Regions from separate parts of the Fictibacillus sp. NPDC058756 genome, predicted to be linked through region 1. Evidence: riboswitches for the same ligand, from Rfam matches in the RefSeq annotation. Region 1 holds a riboswitch; each other region holds the start of a gene.

What was found. A riboswitch is a leader RNA that binds a small molecule or an ion and turns the genes downstream of it on or off. The one in region 1 is predicted to bind S-adenosylmethionine.
Region 2: it holds a riboswitch for S-adenosylmethionine, as region 1 does, so the genes downstream of both, ACFW35_RS00335 (acyl-CoA dehydrogenase family protein) here and ACFW35_RS04695 (alpha/beta hydrolase) in region 1, are expected to answer to the same signal.
Region 3: it holds a riboswitch for S-adenosylmethionine, as region 1 does, so the genes downstream of both, ACFW35_RS03985 (methionine ABC transporter ATP-binding protein) here and ACFW35_RS04695 (alpha/beta hydrolase) in region 1, are expected to answer to the same signal.

What each region holds. Positions count from the first base shown of each region.
Region 1 covers NZ_JBHYPU010000001.1:946,170-954,327, reverse strand. The annotation lists gene ACFW35_RS04720 (aldehyde dehydrogenase family protein) at 1-301, opposite strand, end outside; gene ACFW35_RS04715 (tartrate dehydrogenase) at 318-1,403, opposite strand; gene ACFW35_RS04710 (sigma-54 interaction domain-containing protein) at 1,564-3,402, opposite strand; gene ACFW35_RS04705 (hypothetical protein) at 3,809-3,982, opposite strand; gene ACFW35_RS04700 (MetQ/NlpA family ABC transporter substrate-binding protein) at 4,022-4,843, opposite strand; SAM riboswitch class I at 4,970-5,086, opposite strand; gene ACFW35_RS04695 (alpha/beta hydrolase) at 5,145-5,954, opposite strand; SAM riboswitch class I at 6,035-6,149, opposite strand; SAM riboswitch class I at 6,341-6,457, shown strand; partial or broken gene ACFW35_RS04690 (ArdC-like ssDNA-binding domain-containing protein) at 6,465-6,724, opposite strand; gene ACFW35_RS04685 (LysE family transporter) at 6,959-7,546, opposite strand; gene ACFW35_RS04680 (helix-turn-helix domain-containing protein) at 7,658-8,158, shown strand, end outside.
Region 2 covers NZ_JBHYPU010000001.1:62,321-70,478, forward strand. The annotation lists partial or broken gene ACFW35_RS00310 (alkylphosphonate utilization protein) at 1-33, shown strand, start outside; partial or broken gene ACFW35_RS00315 (SDR family oxidoreductase) at 42-379, shown strand; gene ACFW35_RS00320 (VOC family protein) at 506-895, opposite strand; gene ACFW35_RS00325 (helix-turn-helix domain-containing protein) at 953-1,813, opposite strand; partial or broken gene ACFW35_RS00330 (cupin domain-containing protein) at 1,949-2,352, opposite strand; gene ACFW35_RS00335 (acyl-CoA dehydrogenase family protein) at 2,377-3,558, opposite strand; SAM riboswitch class I at 3,647-3,762, opposite strand; SAM riboswitch class I at 3,923-4,026, shown strand; gene ACFW35_RS00340 (LLM class flavin-dependent oxidoreductase) at 4,148-5,542, shown strand; gene ACFW35_RS00345 (MetQ/NlpA family ABC transporter substrate-binding protein) at 5,562-6,386, shown strand; gene ACFW35_RS00350 (hypothetical protein) at 6,770-6,958, shown strand; gene ACFW35_RS00355 (GNAT family N-acetyltransferase) at 7,082-7,573, opposite strand.
Region 3 covers NZ_JBHYPU010000001.1:814,686-822,843, forward strand. The annotation lists partial or broken gene ACFW35_RS03955 (KGG domain-containing protein) at 1-80, opposite strand, end outside; gene ACFW35_RS03960 (toprim domain-containing protein) at 333-680, shown strand; gene ACFW35_RS03965 (thioredoxin family protein) at 1,295-1,636, shown strand; gene sigI (RNA polymerase sigma-I factor) at 2,093-2,848, shown strand; gene ACFW35_RS03975 (anti-sigma-I factor RsgI family protein) at 2,938-4,029, shown strand; gene ACFW35_RS03980 (hypothetical protein) at 4,157-4,501, shown strand; SAM riboswitch class I at 4,580-4,704, shown strand; gene ACFW35_RS03985 (methionine ABC transporter ATP-binding protein) at 4,955-5,980, shown strand; gene ACFW35_RS03990 (methionine ABC transporter permease) at 5,973-6,641, shown strand; gene ACFW35_RS03995 (MetQ/NlpA family ABC transporter substrate-binding protein) at 6,667-7,485, shown strand; gene ACFW35_RS04000 (hypothetical protein) at 7,549-7,671, shown strand; gene ACFW35_RS04005 (carboxymuconolactone decarboxylase family protein) at 7,757-8,137, shown strand.

The DNA of each region.
Region 1 (8,158 bases):
TTTTTCCAACTTCTCTGACTAAAGAAAGCTCAAATTCCTCGCGTCGTTGTTCCATTAAATTTGCTGCTTTTAATAGAATAGTAGAACGTTGAAAAGCCGTTAACTGGTCGGATTGAAAGGTTCTTTCAGCTGCAGACACAGCTTCGTGCACATGATGTTTATCAGCTTTTGAGATGGATGCGATCAATTCTCCTGTGTACTTATGGTAAACAGGAATATTATGGTCGGAATAAATGGGTTTCCCGTTAATGTATAAAGGGTATTTTTTTTCATGTAAGAGAGAAGTTTTTGTCTCAGTCATCTTTTATTTCATCTCCTTAAATAAAATTTATACTTTTCTTGGTCATTTGCTGATGAATAGCTTCTCCAAATTCACGGGTCGAATTTTTCCCTCCGAGGTCAGGGGTAGACACTTTTCGATCAATGAGCACCTCTTCAATCGATGATACGATCAAATCCGCTATATCAGAAAAACCAAGATGCTCCATCATTAAGCTAATACTCCAAATCTGCGCAATCGGATTGGCCATTTTCTTTCCGGCGATGTCAGGTGCAGAACCATGAATGGGTTCGAACATCGAAGGATAATTTTTTTCCGGATTTATGTTACCTGAAGGTGCCAGTCCTAAACCACCCACAATTGCTGCGCCAAGGTCTGTTAAAATATCGCCAAACAGATTGCTTGCCACGACAACATCCAATTCTTCCGGTCTGGTAATAAAATAAGCTGCCAGTGCATCAATATGATAGATGTCCGTCTGGATGTTAGGATGATGCTTGCTCACTTCCTTGACGATTTCATCCCAGAAAGGCATCGAGTGATTGATTCCATTTGATTTTGTAGCTGCAGTCATCCTTTTCCTCGATCTTTTTTCAGCAAGGGAATAGGCATAATTGATAACTCGTTCTGTTCCGTATCTCGTAAAGACATTATTTTGTACCGCAAGTTCAAAGGGAGTGTTTTCATGTAACCTCCCTCCCATATTGGAGTATTCTCCTTCTGTGTTTTCACGCACTACGACAAAATCCAGATCTTTATGGGCTTTATACCGTAGAGGACTCTCTAAACCTCTTAATAGTTTAATAGGCCTCAAATTGATATATTGCTGAAAGGCCCTGCGAATGGGCAGGATCAATTCCCATACTGAAATGTGGTCAGGAACAGTTGGTGCACCGATGGCACCAAGCAAAATCACATCGTAATCCCGCAGAATGTCCAGGCCATTTTCTGGCATCATCTTTCCGTGTTTTAAATAGTAATCACAATTCCAATCAAATGTGTCAATGGAGAAATGAATGCCCCCGTGCAGTTCCTCAATTTTCTTTAATGTTATTAACCCTTCTGCCATGACTTCAGGCCCAATTCCATCTCCAGGTATGGCCGCTATTGAGAAATGTTGCAAGCTATCACCTCATTTTTTTGTTTGCCAATTACTAATGCAAGTTTCATGCCAATTCAGTTAATTTTAAATATTCTGAATTATTTGGGTATAATAGGGCAAACAAAAACAGTGATTCTACTTCATTCGTTTTATTTCGCATCATCTGTTTCAAAATAAAACATCAAAGCTTGTATTCTTTGATTTTACGCCAAAGGGTCGATCGGTCAATTCCAAGAGATTTTGCCGCTTCTGCCCTGCTTTTATATTGTTGAAGCGCACCTTGAATTAAATCTTTTTCATTCTCTTTAATAGTCGCAATACTGGAACTGGCAGTTGTTTGAGTTCTCTTCTTTCTAAGTTTAGGATAATAAAATGAGGCATCTTTAGCCGTTATGACTGAACCTTGTTGAAGCAAAACGATTCGTTCTAAAACATTTCGCAACTCACGAATATTTCCTGGCCAGTGATAGTCTTGTAAAACGGAATAAAAATCTTCATCGATCACTTTAATTTGCTTTTGATGCTGTTCATTAAATTGCTCTATAAAATGACAGGTAAGCAAGGGAACATCCTCTAGTCTGTTTCGCAAAGCCGGCAATTCAAGTGAAAGTACATTTAAACGATAGTATAAATCTTTTCTAAACTGCTTCTTTTCAATTTCGTCTTCGATGTTTGTATTGGTTGCTGCAATAATCCGTACGTTAACAGGAATGGTTCGTTGTCCTCCGACTCTCCGGATCGATCTTTCCTGCAGAACTCGTAATAAGTGAGCCTGAATTTGCAATGGCATTTCTCCGATTTCATCCAAAAACAAAGTTCCTCCATGCGCCAATTCAAACAGCCCTTGCTTACCACCTTTCTTTGCTCCTGTAAAACTGCCTTCTTCATAACCGAACAATTCAGTCTCTAGTAAATTTTCAGGAAAAGCGGCACAATTAACGGCAACAAAGGGACCAATTGCCCGACTGCTTTGCAGATGGATTCCTTGTGCAACCAATTCTTTTCCTGTTCCAGATTCTCCTGTAATGAGTACCGTTGCATCTGTTTGCGCAAAGATCTTGGCCTGTTCTTTAGCTTCACGAATCCCTTGGACTTCCCCAATAATGTCCTCTAGTCTGTATTTCGCTTCTAATCCGTTTTCATGCAATTTTTTCCTTAGTTTCATTTCCATTCTTTGCAAGTCGGTAATTTCTTTAAAATTAGATACCGCGCCAACGACAGTGTTGTTAAGAATAACGGGGTAACGGTTAATAATGATTTGGCGATCAAGGATCTTGGCTACATCACCTATTTCTTTCTTACCGGTTTGCAGTACCCTCAGCATATCGGAATGTGGGATATATTCTGTAATGTTCCGTCCCACCACATCTCCTTCTAGTCCCAGATATTTTTTCGCATTATTATTGGTTAGTGTTATTTTTCCTTGCTTGTCTACCGCTATTAAACCATCATGAGCAGAATCGGCAATGGCTTGTACCTGGTATTTTTCTTTAAACATCTCTTTCGTCACATCAGTTAAATTCATTGCCTGGCGTATTGCGGAAACCACAGTATCCATTGAAGGATGAACATAAAAGAAATTTTCATTTGTTCGTTTAGACATAGGGAGATTACTTTCCCAAGAAGGAACAAGAAATGTTGTGTTTTTATTGGCATTACTGAGTTTAATAAATTCTTTGCTGCAAATATCAAAATGGTTATGATACATCAGAAGATTTTCAGTGTCTAACCACTTTTTTTCTTCATCTGACACCATAATTAAGAGATTTTGTTCATAAAGATTTTGTTCATTAATCGTTTTTTCGAAATCACTTAAATGAAGGGAAAGAGGTACAATTGGGATAGAAAATGATTGAACCTCATTTACATAAGGTGAAGGAGTAATCAGAACAAAAGGGTTCATCATATGATCGATAATCGATTTTTTAGAATGAAGGCAGGTTGGTTGAATACCTTGTTTGATTAATAGTTGAATGAAGATAGCTTCTAGTGTTTTATTTAATTTATACAAAGCGATCATTTTCTCTACACTCCCTTCTTTGTTTTATAATTTAACATATAAATGCAAAAATAGAGGCTAGGTAAAGTAATATATACTTCAATAAAATACTTTTATAACAATAACTTCAAGTCCTGCCTTTGAAGCTTATTTTGTATGTCATTTTTATTGTAACATGTCTTTTTCAGCTTTTTAGTCTTATCTATTGACCTTCTATTAGCTGGTATTGCGGAATAATATGATGAAGAGCTTTGTTCAATTAGTAACCAATTACTTAGAGTTCTTTATCCAACTTAAAGAAGAAGTAATTTACTTGGTCAGTTTTATTGTGATAAGTCGGAAGTCTATTTATCTGGGGAAAGAAATCGCAACTGCTCCGTGCAAAAAACAAAAAGCAACCGATAACCAGCTGCTTTTTGTACACTTGCTATAACTTTTTCTGCAGTTCCTGAAATTCCTTATATTCTTGTTCCAATTTGGCTAAAGGAAGTTTGTGATAATAATCCTTATCGCTTTGCTGATACTCTAATTTAGCTACAGAAAGAATATAAGTAATGATTCTTCGCCTGCGCTCGTTTACACGATCAGATAAGATTCCCAATGTCATTCACCTCGAAAATAAGACGTAAATAACCTCACTTTACTCCGTCACAGCAAGCACAGAACCTTTGTATTCTTTGTCAATAAAGTCTGTGATCTCTTTTGAATGAAGCACTTCAAGCAATGTTTTGATCGCTTTTTTATCTTTGTCGCCTTCACGAACCGTGATGATGTTCGCAAATGGTGATTCAGATCCTTCAAGAGCTATAGAATCTTCTTTCGGATTCAAATTCGCATCAATCGCGAAGTTTGTGTTGATGACAATCGCGTCTCCTTCATCATGCTCATACGTTTTTGTTAATAGACCTGGATCGATGTCTGCCACAAATTCTAAGTTCATCGGATTTTCTACAATATCGCTAAGTTGCGCTTCATATCCCTTTCCTTCTTTAAGCTTGATTAGTCCTTCTGCTTCAAAGATTGAGAGGATGCGACCATGCTCGGCAACAGAGTTACTCAAGATAACTTTCGCACCATTCGGAAGATCCTTCAATGACTTATGTCTCTTTGAATAAACGCCCATCGGCTCAAGGTGAACGGCGCCAGCATTTTCAAACTTATACTTCGGGTTGTCTTTCAATTGTTGTGTTAAATATGGAATATGCTGAAAGTAGTTCGCATCGATTTCTTTTTCATATAGTGATTTGTTCGGTAAGATATAGTCTTGGAATTTAACAATCTCTAATTCTATGCCTTTTTCCTTCAAAAGTGGTTTTGCTTCTTCCAGGATCTCAGCATGCGGTACGTTGGATGCCCCAACTACTAGTTTTTCCGTTTTCTCTCCGCCACTTGCTGATGATCCACAAGCAGCTAATACAAACACTGCCACACTTGCGAATAAAACTTGAATCATTCTTTTCATTTTTCTTTCTCCCCTATCCCCAATTTTTCTATAGTTCTTTGATAAAACTCTTCAAGAGGCAGAATGCAAAAAAACCTTCTGAGCTCATAAAAGAGACAAAAGGCTTTCTCGAAAAAATCCGATTTCCTCTCATCTCTCAGCTTAACTGCTGTTAGATTTAGCACCGTTTCCATACTGACCGTTCAGCATGAATGGTTGCCGGGCTTCATAGGGCTAGTTCCCTCCACCTGCTCTTAATAAGAGTATTCCTATCAAATTACTTTGTATTATTACAGAATTTACTATTAATGTCAATCACTTTTTAAACACTTTTTTTCAAAGTAGGGTTTACATCTGCAGGAACATATTTTGAAAGCCATAACGATGTTGCAGATATAAGCTGTTTAAAATGCGGAATAGTTGAAAACGTATGGCTGGCAGCTTCAATTAAAACCATTTCTGCACTTCCCTTTATCCTTTTTTTGGCATGGTAATAATATTCTGAGCAATATACAGCATCAATGACGATGTCTCCTGTTCCATGAATGAAAAGTACGTTGCCATTATATTTGTACAGATCGTCAATCGGTGAAAATGGCTTGAGAGATGAAATGAAGTCATCAGTAATTGCATATCCTAAATGATCAATAACGTTATCTAACTGATTGTTGTATCCTACAATTGTCGTAATATCTTCATATGGTCGTCCAACAGCTGACCATAGGATAATATTTCCGATTCGATTATCTATCGCACCTGTACAAACAGCTACAGCACCACCTAAACTATGGCCGATCAGCGTAACACTTTCGGAATTAATGCACGGAAGAGACCGGCCAAACGAAATGGCTGCTTGCGTTTGATCGATTAAACAATAAAACCCATTCTCTCCATACTCACCTTCACTTTCACCGCATCCAGCATAATCGAAACGCAGAACCGCATACCCTTGTTTAACAAGTGCCTTTGCGGTTTTTACGAATAATCGATCCACACCAATTCTTGTACTTGTAAACCCGTGGCAGATAATGATGAGTGGATATGCTCCTTCTTCAACAGCTTGTAGTGAGGGATAATGAATCGTATGTGCCAGCACTTTACCTCTCCACGTAAAACACTCAGGTTTTGTCATAATTGTTCTCCTTTCCGTCTTTATTCAACAAAAAAACCGTGTTCATGAGAGAACACGGCTGATACTTAGGTCCGTTCGTCCTCTCATCTTTCAGCGTAAGCTGTTAGATTTAGCACCGTTCCGGTATAAAATAATGTACACCGATGGTTGCCGGGCTTCATTGGGCTAATTCCCTCCACCTGCTCTTAATAAGAGTTTTTATTAAATTTAGGATAATGATAGAGGAAATGTAATTTGGTGTCAACAAGAATATTGTATTAGACTTGCCATGAAAAGCTTTTTATTCACAAAATACGCAATATCAATTAATAATTTTGATGAAAAAATATTGCTAAAGTTCTGAAAATAGATATAATTAAGTTTATTAAATGAATAGGTACTTGATTTCCTTATCAAGAGTGGCGGAGGGACTGGCCCTGCGATGCCCGGCAACCGCTGTTTTCTTCTGAAAACAGTATGGTGCCAATTCCATCAGAACATGAAAGTGTTCTGAGAGATGAGGAAGAGTTTTTACAAGCTCTTCCTTTTGGGTTGAGCTTTTTTTATTAGAAATAAACGTTGAAAGGAATTAAAGTTTGCGCCTTTTTTCACCCTCCCTCCCGCTTCTTCGATCTGCTTGAACGTCGCGTACTCTCCAGCTCCGAGCAAGAACGTATTGATTCCTCGATACGGCTTTTGTGTCTTCCAGTTCACCGCTCCCCGTTCACCCAATGCCTTTGCCAAGGAACAACACCGCTCTCAAGCTCCTCTATGATTCTCTCGGTCACCATCTCGTAAACACTCTTTCTCATTTTTATTCTCCTCCTCATATTTTTTTGTCTTCCGAAGCGAATTGTGTTCCCTAAAGGAATGGAGCAACTCCACCTTAATTAATAAATTCATATTCTTATTCAATAATCCTACCCTTTAGCTGAATAAGAAAAGCTGCCTGATAAGACAGCTCAATCTTCAAGAAATGCACCCTTTTGTTTAAGTACAATATTTCACAAACTTTTTCGGCTTACTTATTTCTCTAAAAATATGGATACGGCACTATATAAAAGTAATAAAGCCATAACCACATTAAAATGACTTTTATATCTTGTTAAGAATTTTTGAAACAAGGAACCGAACAAACTCCAGCAAACAGTGCCTACAAAACCGACAAAAGCAAGAAACAGTGAATATAAAATTAAGCTTATATTAGTAGTGTAAAATGGTATGACAAATGTAGACATAGCTGTGATTCCATACAAAATAACTTTGGGATTTATGAATTGTAAAAGCATTCCTGTATAAAAGCCATTATGGTTTATATGGTCATTTTCCTTATTATCCTTCTTACTAAAAATTATCTTTATAGCTAAGTACAACATATAGATAGAACCAAAGATAGTCATTCCGAATTCTATTTTAGGAATGGTATTTTTTAATAACAAATTAAAATAGCTGCACAATATCATAATGACAAAAAAACCAGTACCAACCCCTAAGCAAAACTTTATGGTCTTTTTGAATCCATACTTATTAGCAGATAACATTGCCATTATATTGTTAGGACCTGGAGTAAAAGTAGTAACAAATACGTATAACAAAAATGATAATGTAGGCAAAATAAATCCTCCTCCGAATGTGTGTTATAATGTCTAAAAAGTCATTATAACGTCTTACGTTATATTGTAAGATATTGACGTTATATTGTATATAGTCTAAGGAGTGTTTTTATGGAAGAGATTAATCGCATCGTTGCAAATAATTTAAAGGCTTTGAGAGAAAGTAAGAAATTAAGTCTTGAAAAAGTTGCTGAGCTTACTGGAGTTAGTAAAACGATGATTGGACAAATTGAAAGAGGTGAATCTAGTCCTACCATTACAACAATCTGGAAAATAGCAAATGGGTTAAAAATTTCGTTTACTTCACTAATAAATTCACCGCAGCCTGACACAAAGGTAGTCCTGAAAAGTGAGGTGCAAATACTAACAGAGGATAATGGAAAATACCGATTATATCCTTATTTCCCATTCCAAGATAATCGACGATTTGAGGTTTATTCCATTGAAATAGAAAAAGGCGGGTATCTTAGTTCTGAATCCCACGGAGAAGGAACTGAAGAGTTTTTAACTGTTTTTGATGGTGAATTAACAGTAATAGTAAATGACACTGAATACACCATATCAACTGGAGATTCTATAAGGTTTAAAGCAGATAGATCTCATTCTTATCAT
Region 2 (8,158 bases), 880 kb from region 1:
CCTGAATGCGCACATGAATGGACTTTAGAAACGAATCATAATTTGCTGGAAAAGCGGCTTACAATAGTGCAAAACATGGCGTTATCGGTCTTGCTAAGGTTGCAGCACTAGAATCAGCTGCAGAGGGTGTTACAGTTAACGCACTATGCCCTGGTTATGTAGATACTCCTCTTGTTCGCGGTCAGTTAGAAGACTTGGCTAAAACTAGAAATGTATCCTTAGATAAAGTGCTCGAAGAAGTAATTTATCCGTTGGTTCCGCAAAAACGTCTTATGGAAGTAAGCGAAATTGCAACTATGCAATGTTCTTATCAAGTGACAAAGCGAAAAGCGTTACTGGACAAGCGATCGTTATCGATGGTGGATATACAGCTCAATAAATAATAAATGATAAAAACCTTAGCTTATAAAAGCTAAGGTTTTTATGTCTTGTTTTATTAGGGAATCTGCCGGCACTCTGGCTAGAATACGGGCTGGAAAGAACTCCCGTGGAGATGAGCAGACTCTTAGCTGTAACTATAAATCTCAACTTCACTCATCAACCCATGTGTATTGCCTTCAGAATCTTTAAAGAATACCATCCATGATTCGGTATTTTTCATTTTTGCCACGACATGAGGTGAATCTATAAAAGTTACACCTTTTTCTTTAAGGCTTTCATACGCTTGTTTGATGTGTTCCACTTGAAAATAAATGACAGAGCTAGAATGGGCAAACTCCTCTTTCTCAGGAAGACTTAAAAGAATTCTAATCCCCTTACAATCGAAAAATGCCATTGATTCTGTCCGAAATAATAGTTTTAGACCTAAGATATCCTCATAAAAATGAATAGAACGTTCTATATCATGAACCGGCACTGCAATCTGTCCAACTTTTTGAATACGATCAGTTTGAATAGTCATTAATAACCTCTCCTTCATTGTTTTCTCCTTCATGATAAGCAATTATAAAAATTAATTCTTATCCAATATCACCTTTTTTCGATATTGAAGGGGAGAGAGGCCAACATGCTGTTTGAACAATTTACTAAATGAAACAGGATTTTTCAAACCAATTTCAAACGTAATATCCGTAATCGAGTATTCTAGATTCTTTAACAGAGAAATCGATTTAGCCATTCTTAACTCTGTGATGTGCTGAAAAGGTGTTTTCTTAAAGATCGTTGAGTAATTTCTTAAAAGATGATTAGGTGATAAGCATGCCACTGCCGCAATCTCCTCCAATGAGATCTGTTTATCATAAAATGCTCTAATATATTCATGGGCAATGTTAATTCTCTTATAAATTTCTTCACGAGTAGACATACGAATGGCATCTAACATATCGACTTCACGTAAAGTCTTTATTTGATCCCTTAGGATAGATTGCATAACAAGATGAAAATATTCATCCAGCAAGGCTGAATCATTTTTGTATTCGCTAGCTCTATGTTTTAAATGATTCAGTTGGTAAGCGAGCGTTTTCCTTTTTTGATATGTTTTATCAAAAAAGGAAGCAGGAGTACTTGTTTTAAATGGATCATCTAATAATCGGCTCGAAGAATCTGACATATTTCGTAAAACATCCCCTGCAAATTCCTCTTGAAAAAAAACACAAAAAGATTCAACATCATTGTATTGGTCAATTGTGATGGTATATGGGCCTTCATTAAGGAGTAGATAACTGCCTTCTTCTACAGCAAAGTAACCTTTATTTGTTTTGTAATGAGCTTTGCCGAATGAAAAGGTTTTAATAGAGAGAAGCCCATTACCTTCCCAATGAAATTGATTACTCTTTGCATGGAGTATGTAGTTCGATGCATTATTATCAGCCATTTTAATTTCCCCTAAATAGAGTTTTGTAAGGAAAATTATACCTTATACATGTTAGGTATAAGGTGTTTTTTTAATAATGTTCCACATGAAACAATAAAAAAATAGAAGGTGATTTTATACAGTAAACCTTTAAGATTAATCATATTTAACCCCAGGCCATTTTTCTTTTAAGGGAATTCATCAGCTCAGGACTTGGATTTAAATTTGATTGAACAATTTCTTTTGTTGTTAAAGCTATCCATTGACTCAATGACACATCAGCAAAGCGGTCGCTCTTAAACATTCTAGAAACCAAAGGCTCTAATTACCTGTATTTTGAACGTAATGACCGAATGCGAAAGGAACATAACCCACATCACCTGCTCTTACATCGAATGTCCTCGCTGTTCCATTCCCGGCAAAAGCCGTCATTCTCGCTTTACCTGCTAAATATATTGCCACTCATCATTATTAGGCTGCCAATGCAGCTCTCTCATACCGTCAGGCTTTATTTCTACTAATGCTGCAGCTATTTTTTGAGAGATAGGAAAATTTTCTGTCAGTTGACAGATCTATTCAAGTATTTATATATGTTCCTCCTGCGATAGTGCTGCATCTGCCAAAGTGTAAACGATCGCATCATCTGTCGGAGGATTATGAAGTCCTGCACGCACATCACGAAAATGTCTTTGCAGCGGATTTGAAGCGGAAAGACTCCTTGCCCCGACGATTCTCATCGCTAAATCAACTACTTTGTTCGCACTGTTCGTCGCAATATGCTTAACAGCAGCAAGCTCTGAAGCCATATTTGTCCGCTGCTCTGGCTGTTCGACCCATTTTCGTGCTACAGCATATAACACCTGACGTGCATTAAAAAGTTCCAGTTCAATCTTTCCAATTTTTCTTCTTACTTCCGGGACATCTTTTATTGGACCTGGTAAAGTACTCGGACTGTATTCTGAAGCGAATTTTATCGCATAATCCTTTGCGGCGGCGGCAATCCCAATATAAACGGCAGGTACTTGAAGATACCATCCTCTTGCTGTGGCTGAACGGCTATCTTCTACAAATAAGAGGTCTTCTTCATCAACAAGTACATCTTCTAGTACAAGGTCATCACTTTTGGTGCCTTTCATAGATATGCTGTCCCACGTTTCTTTTACAGAGACACCTTCTCGTTTATGATCAACTAAAATAAACCCCTTTTTACCGGTGTGATTAAGGTCTGCTGTAATGATGGAATAATCGAGAGCTTCAGCCATAGAAGTAAATGCTTTATTTCCGTTCAATCGCCAGCCGTTTTCTTCTTTTATTGCAGTTGTGCCAGGAGTTCCGCCTCTTGAAGGACTTCCTGTAGCTCGTTCTGTCTGAGCTAAATTGAAGAGTAATTTTTCCTGAACAATTAACGAGCTGACTTTTTCAAAAGCTGAACCTTGCCAATGCCAGTTTTCAGCAGTTTCAAGCATCACACCTAAGTGCCACCCCAAAGATAGAGCAGTAGGGGCATCGCCTTGAGCTATAATTTCTTGCACCTGTAAATATTCAAGAAGGTTGAGGCCTTTGCCGCCATACTCTTTTGGTATAGTCAGAGAAAGGAAGTTCATTTTTTTTAGATCTGCGAAATTCTCGTAAGGGAAAGTACCTTCTGCATCAATCGCATCGGCTCTTGTGCTGAAAATTTCTTTTAGTTCTTCAGCTTGTTTTAAAATCTCTTCAATGTTTGTTTGTTTCTTATCATGCTCTGCTTCAACATAAGTTTTTGTCACGAATTTTTCCCCCTGCAATTATTTTTTCAGAGGACATAAAAAAATCCTCCTTTCAAAATGACGAAAGAGGACATTGTTAAAGAACTCTTTCTCATCTCTCAGACACTAGCATGTCTGCTGGAATTAGCACCTTTCTTATCTAATAAAGATAAGCGGTTGCTGCAGGATCTTAGGACCAGTTCCTCCCCTGACTCGTGATAAGAATAATAGATTATAAATATTAATTGTCATCACTATAAGATACCAGGTAGCATATTGTCAACGAAAAACTGAAAACTTAAAATTTTTATATTATTTTGGGAAAGTGCGTTGACAGACTATTTTTATTCCTGTATATTCTGTTGATAAATTGAATACTATCGATTTCTTATCGAGAGAGGTGGAGGGACTGGCCCTTTGAAGCCTCGGCAACAACTATTTTTAGAACTGTGCCAATTCCAGCAAGCTTACAAGCTTGATAGATAAGGAGAGATCAAATGCGTTTTTTCCATTTCACGTATTTTATTAACCTCTTCTTATTCATGAAGTGGTTTTTATTTTTTCTCTTGGGAGCGGTACAAAAAATTCATACGTTACGGAGGAAATCATTTTGAGTAAAGAAATTTTGTTAAACGCATTTGAGATGACAAGTGCCATGCATAACTCTCATGGACTTTGGAAGCACCCGGAAAATAAACGGCATAAGGGTTATAAAGACTTAGATTATTGGATTGAATATGCCAAGCTGCTGGAGAAAGGGAAGTTTGATGCCATATTTTTTGCAGATGTTCTAGGTGTCTATGACGTTTATCAAAAGAGTAAAGCCCCTTCAATCAGGGATGGACTGCAGGTTCCGTTAAATGATCCCGCTCTGCTTATCTCAGCGATGGCTAGTGTAACTGAAAATTTATCGTTTGCAATTACGGTTAGTACCACATATGAACAGCCTTTTGGAAATGCACGCCGTTTTTCTACACTCGATCATTTAACGAAAGGAAGGATTGCCTGGAATGTCGTTACTTCCTATCTTCCTAATGCAGCCAGAAATTTTGGCCTGGAGGATATGATTAAACACGATGAGCGTTATAACATTGCTGATGAGTATCTAGAAGTGTCTTATAAGCTCTGGGAAAACAGCTGGGAAGATGGTGCGGTTGTTGAAGATATCGGGACGGACACTCTGGTCGATCCTGAAAAAGTACATGAGATCAACCACGAAGGACAGTATTTTAAAGTGGAGGGACCTCATTTAAGCGAGCCATCCCTGCAAAGAACACCTGTTATTTATCAGGCAGGCACCTCAGAAAGAGGGCGTGATTTTGCCGCAAAACATGCTGAGTGTATTTTTGTAGGAGGTCCGACAGCAAAAAGGATTCGTTTCTATGCAGATGATATTAGAGAGCGAGCAAAAAAACATGGACGGAACCCTGAGAATATTAAAATCTTTTCTTTCCTAAACGTTGTTGTTGGAGAAACTACAGAGGAAGCAGAGCGGAAGTTTGAGGAATATTCAAAGGTTTGGAGCTCTGATGCAGCAAAAGCACAGTATGGGGCAAGCGGATATGATATTGCTGAATACGAAGAGCTTGATCCAGACCTTCCATTTGAATATACAAAGTCTACAGAAGGCGGTCATTACAAGGCTGCCACACTTACAAAGGATGCACCTAAAAAACTTACTGTAGGAGAAGTGTTGAACCGGTTTGAGTCACCTGACAGGGGAAGCTATATTGTTGGCAGCCCAGAACAAGTAGCAGACGGGATTCAAGCTCAGTTTGAGGGCTCTGGTGTTGATGGATTTAACTTAAATCACCTTGTAACTCCGGGTGATCTGGAAGCTTTTGTGGAACTGGTCGTACCGGTCCTTCAAGAAAGAGGACTGTATAAAAAAGAGTACAGCAAAGGAACGTTGAGGGAAAAATTATTTCCGCATGGAGAGAGCTTATTGCCAAGTGACCATCCAGCAGCAAAGTATCGAAGAGTTCTAGCGGAAACTAACCAATAGAAAAGGAGTGGAGAGAGGAATGAAAAAAATAACTCGTTTAATCATAGGGCTCACAGCCATCATTGCTTTAGCTGGATGTGGAGCTTCAGGAGAAGGGGAAAAGAAAGATATTACACTCGGAGCTACCGTTCCATATAGCGATATGCTTGAAAAAGGAGTAAAGCCATATTTAGAGAAAAAGGGATACAAAGTCGAGGTTAAGGAATTCAATGATTATGTACAGCCGAATATATCACTTAAGAGCGGTTCGCTGGATGCAAATTTGTTTCAGCATAAGGTGTATATGGACGCTTTTTCAAAAGAAAATAATATGAAATTATCAAGTGTAGTGACGGTTCCAACAGCACCTATCGGCATATACTCCAACAAATTTAAATCGCTTGAAGAAATTAAGCCTGGGAGCACGGTCGCACTAGCAAATGATCCAACAAATCTAGCTCGCGGTTTAACGATTTTAAGAGATAACGGATTAATTGAGATTGATGATAAAGCAGATCCGTTGCGCGTATCAGAAAAAGACGTTACAAAAAATCCGAAGAAGCTTAAATTTCAGCCAGTAGAGGCGGCTCAAACTCCCCGAACATTAGAATCTGTTGATTTAGCAGCGGTCAATGGAAACTTTGCGATCTCATCAGGTTTAAACTTAGAGGACGCAATTGTAAAGGATAAGCTTCCAGAAGAAATCATTAATCGAATCGTTGTTTTAGAAGAAGATAAGAATTCAAAGTTGGCTAAAGATCTTAAAGCAGCTGTTGAATCTGAAGAATTTAAAAAAGTAATCAATAGAGAGTTTGAACAATTCCATAAACCTGAATGGATGAATAAGAAAACTGCTTCAAAATGAGTTTACTATAAATTTTTTTTAGGCTCTATTTTAAAAGATTGGTGCTTTTTTAAGACCCTTCGTTAGCAAGTTGATTGGAGCGCAAGGTGCGAGACTCCTCGAAAATAAAAACCACATTTTCTTCGTGCGATGTAACGCTGCCGTGGCCTTCCTTGTCCTACGGAATCAGTGTGACAGGAGAGACCATTCAATGTCGCAAAGCGACGAGTGGGCTCACCGCACGCCCCTCGTGGAAAGCGAGCATATTGGTGTGGAAATCAACCGCTCAAACACTATAAGTTTGCGAAAACATCCATTTTTATTAATATATCTAGCAATAGCCGTTACCTTTTTTATACGGTTTCATAGAATATGTTATGTTGAAAAATGGGGGGTGATGGATAGTGAATAATTGCCCGCACTGTGGTTTGTTTCGATACGATTTAAGTGGATGTATATGCAGCGATCAAGAGTATAACAATGATTGGAACGAAAGAGCTATAGATGAGATTTTCAGCAGTGAAAATACGTTCCTAAGAGCACCTAAGAAATTAAAAAGACCAACGAACCTGCAAAATCCAACAAACTTTTAGGACAAACAGTCTCATATATATATTTTAAAAACAGACAAGCTGGCTCAACATAACGGGCCAGTTTTTAAAATTAATAGCACAAAAAAAGCAGACCCAACAATTATTATGGATCTGCTAATTTAATCACATGGTTAAACCTAGTGATGGAGGCGAACTTAGCTTCCTTACATTAGAAGTACGAGCACGGTTTTGCTGATTTGAACCTGTAAGATTTTTTTGGATAACGATACTTGAACCGATTTGTCCTTGTACCTCAAAGCCCCATTGTTTAAAAGCTCTAAGAGCATCCGTGTTATCTTCATCCACAGTACCATAAACCACTTGAATGCCTTGTTTTAATAGATGGTTTTCAAAAACTGGAAGAAAAGAACTGGCGATTCCTTTTCCTTGATGCTTTGTATCCAGCACAACGTAATCTACTAAAATCATATTGCCTAATCTAAAGCGGTAACTAACAAAACCTGCGATCCTATCACTGCTGTCACAAACAACCATGACCTCATTAGCCATCCCTAAAATAAGCTGGATGACTTCTTTTTTTACTTGAAAGTTGTTAACTACCATATCAACTAAAACAGGATTGTCTTTACCAGGAATCCACTTGCGAATATACAAAAATATTCCCCCTTATATTACTCTGCAAAGGAGAAAAGATTAATAAAAAATGGATGAATATACTGTTTAAGCACAGCTGTTTATTTTTATTAAATTCCCCCTTGCTTGTACTATATGTGGTTGTCCAAAAATGGTTTGGATAGAATCCCAGTTCCTGATGAAAAGGGCTTTTTCATTTAGGTAAATGACAAAAAACCGGGGGGTCGCCCGGTTTTCTAAGTGACTATTCGTTAAAAAAATTAAGCTTATGCAGGTCTCTTCTTGCAAGCTTTCTTTCTTTTTTTTAATGGGAATAAGATTGGTAGCACAATAGACACCCCCTTCTATATGTGAACCTAGGAAAAGGACAATGACTGTACCTTCTTCCATAATCTATCTTACGCAAGCTTGTCTGAAATGTTTGGACAAACAATTAGTATTATAAAAATGGATGCATACAAAAATGTCGTTACTAGCCGATAGGGAAAATAGATTATAATTTACTCACAGCTTGAATGAGAAGAGGAAATCATGATGATTTATGAGAGAGAAAAACAAAAGCTAATGAGGCTCTTTTTTTTGCAATAAAAAACCACTGGTATAATG
Region 3 (8,158 bases), 130 kb from region 1:
TCCTTGCCATGTGATTTCGAAGTCTTTTTTCCTCCAAGTCGTCCTGCTTCTTCCCTCGTCATTTTTTCAGTCATAGCCATTGATAATCTCCTCCTTTTTAACATATTAAATTTCTGGATGTATTCCTTGAATAACCTTTATTGAAGAGAGTAAAACGCGATTTAAAGCAATTAGGCCAATTAGCATACTGCTTTAAATTTGGGGTAGTAATATAGTAAAAAGGGGAATAGTAATAAAGAACATCTCTTGCAGGATTTTAATAATATAAAGCAAATATATATTTAAGCGATGCATTCATTTAATAGTTCTTCAATGTATAGGAGAGATGAGTAATGAATGGAAGCATGAATAAAGTAATCATTGTCGAAGGGAAATCCGATAAAGATAAACTATCAGCAATCATAAATGAACCGGTTGAAATTATTTGTACGAATGGCACATTAGGTTTGGATAAATTAGAAGAGCTTGCATTAGCAATTGAAGATAGAGATGTTTATATACTGGTGGATGCTGATGAAGCTGGTCATAAACTACGAAAACAGCTTCAGCGGGAGCTCCCGAATGCAGAGCATTTATATATTAATAAGATGTACAGAGAAGTTGCGACGACACCTCTTATGTACTTGGCAAAAGTATTAGTAGGTGCTCACTTTAATATTCACAAAAACTGTTTAGGATAAAATGATGCTAGCCTAGCTTAACATGAATTAAATATACCTTTGCATGTTAATTGCTCCCAAAAAGAAATTCGGATAAATGAGAAGATGGGGGGCTTGTTTCAATAGGTCGTAAGAAAACCTCTTATTCCGCTGCGTTTCATCGGTGCTTTCTGATGAAGGAAAAAGAGGTTTTCTTGTTTTTTTAGGCTGTTTTCGCAATCATTATTGCTCTTGAAAGAGGTTGATTTCCGTTTCAGATACTCGCTTTCCGCGGGGCGTGTGGTGAGCCACCTTGTCGCTTTGCACCTTCTGTGTCTCACCTGACCCGCTACTCCCGCAGGAGTCTCGCATCTTACACTCCTATCAACTTGTCAAAGTAGAGGATTCACTAAATGACGAGGAAGCAACAAATTCTTGGAAAACAGCTCATTTTACTGGATCAGCGTTGCTAAAAAGGCGAAGTCATTCTTGAAAAAGACAATAAAAATAAAGCAGTTAACCATCATATAAGAATTCGTGATATTCTTATACAAGAGATCAAAATAAAAATCATAAATAACTTATGGAAAAGAACAGCCTTCTGATGAATAAGACAGGCTGCTTCATCTTCCATTAGAAAAATAACGGAGTAATATATGAAAGAAATCACAAGAACGAATTGGAAACATGTTATCGAACAATCCATACATAAGCCTTTCTTTCTCTACTTGGAAACACCATTATGCGGTACATGTAAAATGGGGAAAAAAATGATGGAAGTAGCAGTAGAGACGGTTCGAACTCAAAGGGAAAACAATCTGCAGACTGGAGTATGCAATATTAATGAGATGCCGGAACTTGCAGATCAATATGGAATTACGAGTGTCCCTTGTTTAATGGTTTTATCGAGGGGGATGGCGGTAAAAAAGATCTATGCCCTTCAATCTGCAGGAAATATTTATCAAACAATGATAGATGTCTTAAATAAGGAAAAATAATTTGTAATAAAATGTGGGAAAAGCCCCATATTTACTTATGGTCCTCCTAATTCTTTTGAAAAATTATTTTTTAGGGGGTTTTTCCTTAAGAAAAATATGGTAAATTAATGTCTTCTGCACACTTATCTGTAATATAAGATAGTGTGTTTTTTAAAATGCAAAAATTAGTCAATCCTTGTCGGAATAAGGGGTTTTTAAGTTAGAGAGTTAATTATCAGTTATTTGCGTCTATTCAGTTATTTAACAAGAAAGTCACAATTGTTACGAGGTCTGTAATATTGTTATAGAACTGTATCCTACAAATGTCAAAAGTCGTGGTATAAATGAATAGGAGAGCTTGTTACATGTTTGCTCCCGGACGATTAGTGGTAAATAAGAATGATTTTATGAAAAACAAAAACAAACGAGGATCGAATAAAACAGAAGTAATTTTTTTAGCAGGGGTGATTGATAATCATGGCATCATTAAATTTAAATGCAGTATTTCCTATAGCAAAGAACAAAATGACAAGCATAGAAGACAAAGTGTTAACGATCCAGGAAAGAAACGATGAAAAATTAAGAAATGAACTAATTGGTGATTACCAGCCATTCATTAAAAAAGTTACATCAAAAGTGTGCAGTCAATATATAGATCGAACAATGGATGAGTTTAGTGTAGGTCTTTTTGCCTTTAATGAAGCGATCGATCAATATCAAGAAGGACAAGGCAGCCGTTTTTTATCGTTCGCAGATATGGTAATCAGACGCCGTGTCATTGACTATATCCGTAAAGAAGTTCGTCAAAACAGATTGATTTTTCTTCAGCCGGATGAAGAAGATGAAGAAGGCCGTTTAGAAGAAAGCTATGCTGAACAAAAAGCAGCTATGGATCATTTTGAAGATCAGATTCAAGTAGAAAACCGTGTTTATGAAATAGAAGAGTATCAAAAGCTTTTAAAAACATTTGGACTAAACTTTAAAGTTTTAAGCAAACATTGTCCAAAACACGTGGATGCACGTGAAAATGCCAAAGAAATTGCTCGTCTTTTATCAGAAAATGAAGAACTTGCCGCATTTTTAAAGGAAAAAAAGCAATTGCCGATAAAAGATTTATTAAATATGGTCTCCTGTAGTCGTAAAACCATAGAGAGAAATCGAAAGTATATAATAGCGGTATCATTAATATATTTAGGCGATTTCCAAGCGCTGAAATCATACATTCAGCCTTAAGGTGAGGTATATTTGATTACATGGTAAGGGGGATCACTTCCTCTTGCCTGTAATTACTACTGATCCTGCAACTTGCGGGAGGGATACAATTGAAAAGCGGCAGCGGCATTGTAATAGAGGTTAACAACAGAAAAGCTACTTTGCTTATGAAAGATGGAACATTTGTAACGGTAAGAGTACCAGCAGGCAAAAATCCATCAGTGGGCAGAGAGTATCAGGCTTCTTATTTTTCGGAAAAGAAAAGAAGTCTTTTTGTGCTGCCATCTGTAGCAGCAATACTTGCCGTTGTTCTTTTATCAGAATTGATCCCAACTGGAAGCCAGTCAGCAGCAGCGGCTTATGTAAGCTTTGATATCAATCCAAGCTTAGAAGTAGGCGTAGATGAGGAAATGCAGGTTATACAAATAGATGCATTTAATGACGAAGCAAAAGAAATCATAAATAAATATAATCTGAACGTTGAAAATCAATTTTCGTTTGAGGACTTTGCTGATCAGCTTATTAAGGCTTATGAGGAAGAAGGGTATATGGAATCAGACCATTCTATGCTCATCACAACAATTTCCAGTGAAGAAGGCAATGATAAGACTGAATCAGCTCTAGATCAAGCAGTAAATTCAATTGTTAAAAAGACTGTTGTAAAATACCCTGTCCGCATCACTGTTTCAGAGTCTAATCATGACACTCGTGAAAAAGCAAAACAGCTTGGAGTGTCTTCAGGAAAATACAAAGCATTTCAAACTGCATACATAAACGACAAGACTTTAAAAGAAGAAAAGATAAAAGAGGTTAATTTTCAAGAGCTAAAAGTGAATACTTTATCCTCTAGTGACATAAAAAGCTTACCGCATCCGATGAAAATTAAAACAGACGACAATGAACAAAAGAATGACTTAAAGATAGCAGTGCCTAAAAAAGCAGATAGCCAACCAAAAGAAGTTAAAAAGCACAGAGAAAATCATCACAATCACCATAATTACCATAACAAGAAACAAGAAAAATTGGTGAAGCCTAAAGAGAAAAAGTTAAATAATAGCGATAATAAGCATCAAAATCGTGTGTTTAACAGCAATAAGCAAAAGAATAATGAACACCAAAACAAAAACGCTAATAATCATCATAAGAAAAATCAGCAGGATCGCAATAAACAAGATCACGACAAATATCGTAACAAACATTAGCACTAAATATGTTAATACTGTCGTAATTACAAAAACGATTTTCACTGACTGTCGAACGCTTTATAAAGGTAAACACTCCGTTCCTCTCGAAAAGGTGAAATAACAACCAATTCGGGGGGGATTTTATATGCTGGATGTCACCTTTTTTGAAAGACAGATTGGAAAAAGTCCATACTTGCCATTGTATAACATTCCGGTTAAACCTAGATTTAGTCTCAATGATGAAACTACATTGAGGATTGATTACAGAGAAGGAGAACGTAATCGTATCGTTGTTTTCAGAGGAAATCCAAAGTATCTATCTATGATGCTAGATGGGAAAATGAAGCTTACAACACTCCTTCGCCAAGAGATGATCGAGTTTCACGGGACGTTAAGACAGCGGCTGAAATGGGAAGCCATATTCTACTTAAGCTCCCATTGGGAACAAATATCTGCAGGCGTCTTGATTAAAAGTGTTAAAAATGTTTGACACGAATCGACAGTGGTGATATTATTCATCACAGTAATTCAAAAAATGCATCGCTTTAACTTAATAACGAAACGCTTTAACTTATCACGAGAGGTGGAGGGACTGGCCCTATGAAACCCGGCAACCGCTAGCTGTATGTAATCCATACTGACTAGAAAGGTGCCAATTCCTGCAAGGCATTCAAATGTCTTGGGAGATGAGGAGAACGTGCATAGAATATTATATGCCTTTCTGCTCATATTGAAGCAGAGGGCATTTTTTTATTTGAATTATGAAGTTGCATCATTGGTTTGTTGATTGGAGCGCAAGGTGCGAGACTCCAGCGGTATTAGCGGGACAGGTGAGACTCCTCACGGCGCAAAGCGCAAAGGAGGCTCACCGCATCCTGGAGCGGAAATCAACAGCTTCTAATTGCAATTTAAAGTATTACAGATGGAAATGAGGTTAGTTCTATTGATTAATTTACATTCAGTCCGTAAAGTCTTTCAAACCAAAGATGGTGAAGTAAAGGCTGTAGATGCGGTAGATTTAAACATAAAACAAGGTGAAATTTACGGCATTATTGGATACAGTGGAGCAGGGAAAAGTACTCTTATCCGGATTCTCAACATGTTGGAAAGACCAACAAGCGGTACGGTTACAATCGGCGGGAAAAATATGTCTGAGCTCTCTTCAAAAAAACTAAGAGAAGCTAGACAGGAAATAAGTATGATCTTCCAGCACTTCAACCTTTTATGGTCAAGAACCGTTAGAGAGAACATTGCTTTCCCGCTAGAAATCGCTGGGTTTCCGAAAGAGAAAATCAAGCAGCGTGTGGACGAGCTGATTGATCTTGTCGGACTAGAAGGCAGAGGCGGTTCATACCCTTCACAGCTAAGCGGGGGCCAAAAACAGCGGGTCGGTATTGCGAGAGCACTTGCCAATGAACCGAAAGTTTTATTATGTGATGAAGCCACTTCAGCACTTGATCCAAAAACAACCGACAGTATTTTAGATCTTCTAGTAGAAATTAACCAGAAGTTAGGTTTAACGATTGTGTTGATCACTCATGAAATGCATGTTATACGAAAAATCTGTCACCGTGTTGCGGTAATGGAAAGAGGAAAAGTTGTAGAAGAAGGCGATGTGCTGAACGTCTTTAAAAATCCTAAAGAATCCATTACAAAGGATTTTGTAAAACAAGTTACAGAACCAGAAGAAACAGTGGATACCATTAAGCAATTTATAGAGGAGTTTCCTGAAGGCAGAATTGTTCAGCTTACTTTTGTAGGAGGCCGTGCTGGTCAGCCTTTAATTACAGAGCTGATCCGGAATTTTGAAGTGGATGTTAATATCCTGCAAGGTAAAATTACTCAGACGCAAAATGGTCCATACGGTACGTTGTTTATCCAAATAAAAGGTTCTGAAGCGGCACTTTCTAACGCTATGGAATTTTTAAATAGTGTTCAGGTAGAAGTTGAGGTGATTCATAATGCTTAGTACTTGGTTCCCCAACGTTCAATGGGATGTTGTTTTAGAAGCAACAAAAGAAACGTTATATATGTCAGCCATATCGGTTCTTGTAACATTCGTTTTAGGTCTAGCTTTGGGGCTTGCATTATATTTAACTGCCCCAGGAAATCTTTGGGAAAACAAAGTCTTAAACAGTATCATTGCTATTATTGTGAACGTGTTCCGGTCTATTCCGTTTATTATATTAATTATTTTGCTGATTCCATTTACGCGCTTTATTGTAGGAACAATGCTTGGGGCAGAAGCAGCATTGCCGGCATTGATTGTTGGAGCAGCTCCATTTTATGCGCGTATGGTTGAGATTGCTTTGCGAGAAATTAATAAAGGAGTAATCGAAGCAGCGAAATCAATGGGTGCCACAAACACTCAAATTATTTTCAAAGTACTTATTCCTGAAAGCACTCCAGCACTTGTTTCTGGTATTACCGTTACTGCGATTGCTCTTGTAAGCTACACAGCAATGGCCGGTGTAGTTGGAGCAGGAGGTCTTGGTAACCTCGCGTATATGGAAGGTTACCAGCGGGATAATGCAGATGTAACTTTAGTTTCAACTGTTCTGATCTTGGTCATCGTATTTGTTATTCAATGGATAGGGGATCGATTCACAACAGCTTTAGATAAAAGATAAGCTCAAACAACAAGGAGGAAATCACATGAAAAAAGTATTTTCAATTATTTTACTTGCTGTAGTTGCTGCAGCACTTGCAGCTTGCGGCAATAAAACAGAAGGGGGCATCAGCGACGAAAAGCTGATCGTCGGGGCATCAAACGTACCTCATGCTGAAATTCTTGAAGAAGCAAAACCACTTCTAAAAGAAAAAGGTGTAGAGCTTGAGATCAAAACGTTCCAAGATTATGTACTTCCAAATAAATCTTTGGATGAAAAAGAAATCGGAGCAAACTACTTTCAGCATGTTCCTTATTTAGAATCACAAATGAAAGACCACGGTTATAAATTTGAAAATGCAGGCGGCATTCACATTGAGCCGATCGGTGTTTATTCTAAAAAATACAAGTCTCTAGATGAATTGCCACAAGGTGCTACGATTATCATGTCCAACTCTGTAGCTGACCACGGGCGTATGCTTGGTCTTTTAGAAAAAGAAGGTCTAATCAAAGTTAAAGAAGGCGCTGGTACTGAAGCGCAAGTTAAAGATATTGTAGAAAATCCAAAGAAACTAAAGTTCAAAGCAGATGTTGATGCAGGAATGCTTCCAAAAGCATATAAAAACGGTGAAGGCGATGCAGTACTGATCAACACTAACTATGCGATTGATGCAGGTCTTAATCCTCAAAAAGACGCTATTGCAATTGAAGGCTCAGATTCTCCATTCGTAAACATTATTACTGTACGAGAAGGAGATAAAGATAAGAAATCTGTTAAAGCTCTAGTTGAAGTATTGCGTTCAAAAGAAATTCAAGATTTCATTGAAAAGAAATACGAAGGTGCAGTAGTGCCTGTAACTGAATAAATGAATGAAGGGTGTCTCCACTTGATGAGGCACCCTTTATGTTTAATTTAAGGTGGACAATAAATGGATGGAATTGAAAAAATATGTGATGAGAACGTATTTTTATGTGATAGTAAGTCATTTTGTGATGATAGTCATTTTTTATGTAATTATGCAGACTTTTTATATGATGTTGTATTTCTTTAAAGAATCCTTTCTCCTTACATATCGCCCACAAAAATAACCCATACTAATCCTGTTTACTAAAAAGTGACAGGAGTGTAACGACAACATGAAACAAGAGGATCAACAAATGCCAGGATCAAATTCTGCACAATATCATCTTATCCGGTATAAAGAAGGTTTAGGAAAATATAACGAAAATATGCCTGAATTAACACATGCATATAATGAATTTACACGCCACTGTTTCAAGGAAGGCGAAATTTCCGAAAAATATAAACAGCTAATCGCGCTGGGGATCAGTATCTATTCACAAGATGAATATTGCATCATTTATCATACAAAGGGATGTCTGGATCAAGGATGTTCTGAAAATGAAATCCTGGAAGCTGTAGGCGTGTCTGCCGCATTCGGCGGTGGAGCAGCTATGAGCCAGGGAGTAACCCTTGTTCAAGAATGTATTAAAGAGTTAAATAAACCACGCCATTAACTTTTCCATACATTTACATGT